Regions from separate parts of the Methylobacterium sp. 174MFSha1.1 genome, predicted to be linked through region 2. Evidence: predicted binding sites of a transcription regulator. Region 2 holds the regulator's gene; each other region holds the start of a gene.
The links. The regulator LexA, encoded in region 2, represses DNA repair genes until DNA is damaged. The targets are predictions, from matches to a motif close to TGTTCNNNNTGTGTTCNG.
Positions count from the first base shown of each region.

Region 1: a site for LexA is predicted at 1,054-1,071, ahead of BM430_RS29295 (LexA family protein). Genes of this name have one in related genera too.
Region 3: a site for LexA is predicted at 1,062-1,079, ahead of parE (DNA topoisomerase IV subunit B). Genes of this name have one in related genera too.

Region 1 covers NZ_FPCB01000046.1:32,354-34,618, forward strand. Annotated here, with positions in the region: gene BM430_RS29290 (Y-family DNA polymerase) at 1-577, opposite strand, end outside; gene BM430_RS29295 (LexA family protein) at 574-1,044, opposite strand; gene BM430_RS29300 (hypothetical protein) at 1,215-1,649, shown strand; gene BM430_RS29305 (TadE/TadG family type IV pilus assembly protein) at 2,236-2,265, shown strand, end outside.
Region 2 covers NZ_FPCB01000054.1:13,637-15,901, forward strand. Annotated here, with positions in the region: gene BM430_RS30815 (aliphatic sulfonate ABC transporter substrate-binding protein) at 1-532, shown strand, start outside; gene lexA (transcriptional repressor LexA) at 765-1,508, shown strand; gene BM430_RS30825 (cupin domain-containing protein) at 1,582-2,265, opposite strand, start outside.
Region 3 covers NZ_FPCB01000012.1:139,479-141,743, reverse strand. Annotated here, with positions in the region: gene parE (DNA topoisomerase IV subunit B) at 1-1,000, opposite strand, end outside; gene BM430_RS11535 (hypothetical protein) at 1,304-1,492, shown strand; gene treZ (malto-oligosyltrehalose trehalohydrolase) at 1,687-2,265, shown strand, end outside.

The sequences.
Region 1 (2,265 bases), on a different contig from region 2:
GCGAGGCGCGCCCGATGCCCCAGACCTCGCCGACTGAGATCCCAACCATCCAGGCCGCGCGCTCAGCCTCATCGGACAGGTCGCAGACGCCCCCGAGCTCCGGCACGGTCTTGGCGATGTGGTTGGCGAGCTTGGCGAGCGTCTTCGTCGGCCCGATCCCGATGCAGGTGGGTAGGCCGGTCCACTGCCGGACGGTCGAGCGGAGATCCCGGGCGAGCGCCACCCGGTCGCGCTCGCGCACGTCGGAGAGGTCGAGGAAGCTCTCGTCGATGGAGTAGATCTCCACGTCCGGCGCGAACTGCCGGTAGACCGTGTTCGCCCTCGCGCTCATGTCGCCGTAGAGAGCATAGTTCGAGGAGAACACGCGCACTTTCTGCCGGCGGCACAGGTCGCGGATCTTGAAGTAGGGCTCGCCCATCCGGATCCCGAGCGCCTTGGCCTCGGCCGTGCGGGCGATAGCACAGCCGTCGTTGTTCGAGAGCACGATCACCGGCACGCCGGTCAGCTTCGGATCGAACACGCGCTCGCAGGAGCAGTAGAAGGAGTTGCCGTCGATCAGCGCGATAGCGCGGCTCATCGCACGAGGCTCGCGCGGGCCTTCACGTGGTGCCAGCGCACCGAGAACAGCAGCACGCCCCAAAGCAGGCCTTCCTCTAGATCCTCCAGGGTGAAGTCCTGATCCATCTCCGGGTTGTCGAACGTGAGGGCCAGCCGGTTGCCGGTCATGATCAGGCGCTTGAGGCTCATCTCGCCGTTGACCACCGCGACCACGACCGCGCCCGAGACGGGCGAAAGCGAGCGGTCGACCACCGCCAGGTCCTCGTCGTGGATGCCGGCGCCCTTCATGCACCAGCCGCGGACACGCCAGATGAATGTCGCGGGCGGGTTCGGCACGAGCCAGCGCGGAAGCTCCAGCGCCCCCTCGATGAAGTCCTCGGCCGGGCTCGGGAAGCCGGCGCACAGCGTCGGGAGCATGAACGGAACTCGCACGAGCCCGCCCGCATCCGCCACCTGCTCGCCGACCCGATAGAGACCCACGCGCATCCTCCGTCTCGGAACAAAAAGAGAACAAGCAGGCCATGGGTTCCGGTCAAGGCCACGCTTCCGGCTTACGCCACTGCGCCAGCCCGGATCGGTGATCTGATAGGTCGAGCTTAACCACGGGAGCGGCTAGGCTGGTCCCAACAGCAGCCTGCCGACTCGGAGGAGCAGGGATGCCGATCCGGCCGGAGCACCGCTTCTTCTACCCCATCGACTGGCCCCAGCTCTCCGACGCGATCCGCTTCCGCCGGGCGCGGGGCCGGTGCGAGGCATGCGCCCGCCCGCACCTGCAGCGGGTCTTCCACCTCGGCGATGGTCGCTGGTGGGATGCCGACATTGCAAGCTGGCGCGACGGTCAGGGCCGCCGGCTCCGGCAGCGGCTACGCGACGAGGACCTGCTCGCCCGGATCCGCGTCACGAAGGTGGTGCTGGCCGCCGCCCACCGTGACCACGACACCGCCAACAACGAGGACGCCAACCTGGCGGCTTTCTGCCAGCGCTGCCACATGCTGCACGACCGCGATGAGCATCAGCGCCGCCGCTGGCGCACCGTGTTCCGTCGTAAGGCCATGGGCGACTTGTTCCAGGGGCCGTATCCGGTTGCCTGAAGCTGACGCCACCACAGAGCGGCAGGCGGCAGGTAGATCGCCGGACCGAGATCAATTCAAGCTCCGGCTTAATGCGGATCCGCGATCCCGGACGGGCGGCCCCTCCTCGGCTCTGCTATGGCCCACAACGAGAGGACTGTTTCCAGACGGCTGAGGTGTGGTCATGAAACCCTGCGCTATATAGACTGCGATAACACGTAGCATAATCAGTATTTCGCTCGCATGTAACTGTATTAACAAAAACAGCAATAACGGACACCCGTAATATATAATATTTTTTATATTTATTATTGAGCAGCTAATTATAGTAATATCGTATTGATGTTGATTTGTGTTACTCTATGGAATTGGTATATGAACAGTTAGGTAATATAAATAATCATTGCATAAGCAATCAATCTGAAAAATTTAATAGAAAATTATAGTAACTGACACAAAATGCCGACAATCGGCAGTCGTCCCCCCCAGTGAGCCCCGAACGGCTGGCAGCGTCTCGCGAGCTAGATCACGCATGTTGCCCCTATCCAGGCGCGCTACGCCCCGCTCGTCCATTACGACTTCAAGCAACAACGGGGACCGCTACGAAATGCCGCTAAACCGCGCATCCCAGCTCGTC
Region 2 (2,265 bases):
GGGCAACCACTTCCTGGTCCTCGCCGCACTCAAGGAGGCCGGCCTGTCCTTCCGCAGCATCGTGCCGGCGTACCTGAGCCCGGCCGACGGGCGGGCCGCGCTGGAGAGCGGGGGCGTCGAGGCCTGGGCCGCCTGGGACCCGTTCCTGACCGCGGCGCACAAGCAGGCCGGCGCGCGGGTCCTGCGCGACGGGGCCGGGCTGTCGCTCTACAAGCGCTACTACCTCGCCGCCGACGCTTACGCGGCGGCGAACGGGCCGGTGCTCGGCCTCCTGTTCGGCAAGCTGGCGCAGACCGGGGCCTGGGTGAAGGCGAACCCGGCCGAGGCCGCCGCGCGCCTCGCCGCGCTCTGGAAGCTCGATCCCGAGATCGTCCTGGCGGCGAACGCCCATCGCAGCTATCGGGTCGAGCCCGTCACCCGGGACGGGCTCTCCGAGCAGCAGACGATCGCCGACGCGTTCCGCGCCGAGGGGCTGCTGCCGCGCGCCGTCGACACCGCCGCCCTCGAGATCTGGGCACCTCCTGTGCGCTGACCGGTCCGAAAACTCTGAGGCGGATCGAGGAACTGGTCCTGCTTCGGGCGGTGCCTCGGCGATGCAGGATGCCCAGTGATCGGAGACGATGCCCGGGTCTTCCCTGTTGCGCGGATATATTTCCGCCCCACGGGCGCCGCAGTTCCAGACCCGCTTGCGGAACACTTGCGGAACGCTTACCATGTTCGCGATTTGTTTCCGGAGCGCGCCAGCGCGGGGATGAGAGTGTCACATGCTCACGCGTAAGCAGTTGGACCTGCTCCGCTTCATTCAGCAGAGAATGCGCGAGACGGGCGTCCCCCCGTCCTTCGACGAGATGAAGGACGCCCTCGATCTCAAATCGAAATCGGGCATCCACCGGCTGATCACGGCGCTGGAGGAGCGCGGCTTCCTGCGCCGTCTGCCGAACCGGGCCCGGGCGATCGAGGTGATCCGCATCCCCGACGCGGTGACCGGGCCCGTGGCGGCCGCGCCCGTGCCGACCGCCGAGGTCGTGCGGTTCAACCCCAGCGTGGTCGAGGGCGGGCGCGCCCACGAGCCGAAGCGGCCCGCCGGCATCCCCGCGATGACGATGGCGTCGGACGAGAGCGGCCAGTCGGTCAGCGTGCCGGTGATGGGCCGGATCGCCGCCGGTACGCCGATCTCGGCGATCCAGAGCCAGAGCCGCTCGGTGGCGATGTCGCCGGACTTCCTCGCCAGCGGCGAGCACTACGCGCTCGAGGTGCGCGGCGACTCGATGATCGAGGCCGGCATCCTCGACGGCGACCTCGTGGTGATCCGTCGCCAGGAGACCGCCAATACCGGCGACATCATCGTGGCGCTGATCGACGACGAGGAGGCGACCCTCAAGCGCCTGCGCCGCCGCGGCTCCTCGATCGCGCTGGAAGCCGCCAACCCGGCCTACGAGACCCGGGTGCTCGGGCCGGACCGGGTGCGGATCCAGGGCCGGCTGGTGAGCCTCGTCCGCAAGTATTGAAGGACAGGACGGGGCGGACCGGATGCCGGCCCGCCCCGTCCTCCTTCAGAATCCTCGTGAGCCGCCCGCGCCCTCAGGCGGTCCGGCTGAAGACCCGCGACGCCGTCGGGAAGCCGGCGGCGGCCTGCTCGTCGAGGCCGAGATTGGCGGCGAGCAGGTGGCGCGGCGCCTGGGCGAGCCAGCCCGCCAGCGACGTCTCGCTGTAGACCCCGCTGTCGTGCACGCCGACGATCTCGGCCGTCCCGGTCCCGATATTCTCGACGGAATGCCCGCAGGCCCGCGGGATGTAGGCGCAGTCGCCCGGGCCCAGCTCCGCCACGGCCAGGCGCTTGTCCGGCCCGAACAGGGTCACGCGGGTGCGCCCCCGCAGGACGTAGTGCCACTCGTTCGCGCCCGGATGCCAGTGCGGGGTGTGGATCGCGCCGGGCGCGAGCCGCACGAGGAGACCCGTCATCCCCGCCGAGACCGGGAAGGCGCTCGCGGGCGCCACCCGCATCGTGCTGCCGGCGGCATCCACGATCGTGTCGCTCCCCGCCAGCCCGTAGCGATGCGACCGCGACGGCGCGAGCGGCCGCTCGGCCCGCGCGGCCGGGGCGTCGAGGGGCAGGACGGGGCCCTGCATGATGTAGGTCTCGCCCGGGGGCAGGGCTGCCAGCGTCGCCTCCGGCACGCCGAGGGCGTGGCCGAGGATCGCCGGATCGAGGCGGCTCATCCAGTCGGAGAGCCCGAAGGTGCCGTGCTCGCCGTAGAGGCCGTC
Region 3 (2,265 bases), on a different contig from region 2:
TGCCGCCCTCCGGCGTCGGGATGGTGTTGCAGTAGGACGACGAGAAGCCGTCGTCGTTCGCGAGCCACGCCACCGCCCATTCGAGGGAGCCGTGGCTGCCGGGCCTGGTGATCTTGCCCGAGAAGACGTTGTCGGCGACGAGTTCCTTGCCGTCGATCTCGCGGGCGAGATAGTCCTTCAGGCCGGCCGGGAAGCGGTGCACGGCCTCGGCCGGCACGTTCTCGACGCCCTCCAGCAGACTGGGCGCGCAACGCCAGCGGATCTCGACCCCGCCGAACAGGTAGGCCTTCGAGCGAGCCATCTTGAACAGGCGGCGCGGATCGAACTTGTGCTCGCCGAAGATCTCGGCGTCGGGATGGAAGCGCACCTTGGTGCCGCGCCGGTTCTGCACCCGGCCGACGGTCTCGATCGGCCCCTGCGCGTGGCCGCGGGAGAAGGTCTGCCGGTACAGGGTCTGGTTGCGGGCGACCTCGACCTCGAGCACGTCCGAGAGCGCGTTCACCACCGAGATGCCGACGCCGTGCAGGCCGCCGGAGGTCTCGTAGACCTTCGAGTCGAACTTGCCGCCGGCATGCAGCGTGGTCATGATGACCTCGAGCGCCGACTTGCCCGGAAACTTCGGATGCGGGTCGATCGGGATGCCGCGGCCGTTATCGGTCACCGCGAGGCAGCCGCTCTCCTCTAGCTCCACCTCGATGAAGCTGGCGTGGCCCGCCACCGCCTCGTCCATGGAATTGTCGATCACCTCGGCGAAGAGGTGGTGCAGCGCCTTCTCGTCGGTGCCGCCGATATACATGCCGGGCCGGCGCCGGACCGGCTCCAGCCCCTCCAGCACCTCGATCGCCGAGGCGTCGTAGCCGGCCTCCGCCGCCTCGGCGGGAGCGGGCACGGCGACGGGCTTCGGCCGCTTGACGGCCTCCGCCTTGAGCGGGTCCGCCGGCGGCTTCGATCCCGGGGGCTTGCCCCCCGGCCCGAACAGGTCTCGTGCGGCCTCGCTCACGCGACGGCCTCGCGGTGGGGGAAGGGCTCTGGCAGCATTCGAGGTCATCCTTTCCCTATACCGGAACAAACGCGGAACAAAAAGAGCCTTTGCGCGGCTGCGGGGTGTGGCGAACGGGCGTGGCCGGGCGGCGGGGAATCGCCGCGCCGCAGAACCCGTACCAGAGTCACCGAGACGTAAACAAATTCCCTTAAAGCCTGGTGACGCGCGCGATACCCCCCGGAACCTCGGCCGTGACCGCCCGTTGTCCGGGTGGCCGCTCCCGACGCCGGACGGGCGGCGCGCCGCAGGAGCGTTCCGACGATGAAGACCGTCAACCGCCACGCCCGCCATCTCTCCCTCGCCCGCGCCGAGCAGGCCGCCGGCCAGGCCTTCGGCTTCGCCGAGGAGGGCGTCGCCGCGGCCGCCGTCGGGATCGGCCGCGTGGCAATGACGGCGACCGGCGCGGCCGTCGCGGCGGCCTTTGCGGCGACCCTCGCCTGGGCGTTCTGAGACCCCGACGCGGACCATCCCCGGCGACCACAGGGTCCTGCCATTGCCGCGGGCGGGGAGCGCCTTAGCTCCCGCTTCGCGATGCAGCTCCCGCAATGCGGGAACGGCCCGCGGAACCTGCGCAATCGACCCGAATTTCCTGAGCGGCACCCCACGCCGCTCGCATACTCTTGCTCTCGAAGGATGGTGGCCCGATGCGGCGCGCCCACAGCATGCCATTCGGTGCGGAAATCGGACCGGAGGGCGTGCGCTTCGCCCTCTGGGCGCCGACCGCGGCGAACGTCGCCCTGATGCTCGACGGGACCGAGCATCCGCTGGAGGACCAGGGCGAGGGCTGGCGGCGCGTGACGGTGCCGGGCGTGCGCGCCGGCGCGCGCTACGGCTACCGGATCGACGGCGACCTCGTGGTGCCCGATCCGGCCTCGCGCTTCCAGCCGGAGGACGTGTCGGGCTTAAGCGAGGTGGTCGATCCGTCCGCCTTCGCCTGGACCGACGGGGAATGGGCCGGGCGCCCGTTCGAGGAGACGGTGATCTACGAGTGCCATGTCGGCACCGCGACGCCCGAGGGGACCTACGCGGCGCTCGAGAACAAGCTCGAAGCCCTGCGCGACCTCGGCGTCACGGCGATCGAGCTGCTCCCGCTCGCCGACTTCAAGGGCAGCCGCAACTGGGGCTATGACGGCGTGCTGCCCTACGCGCCGGATTCCGCCTACGGCACCCCCGACGACCTGCGCCGCCTCGTCGACAAGGCGCATTCCCTCGGGCTGATGGTC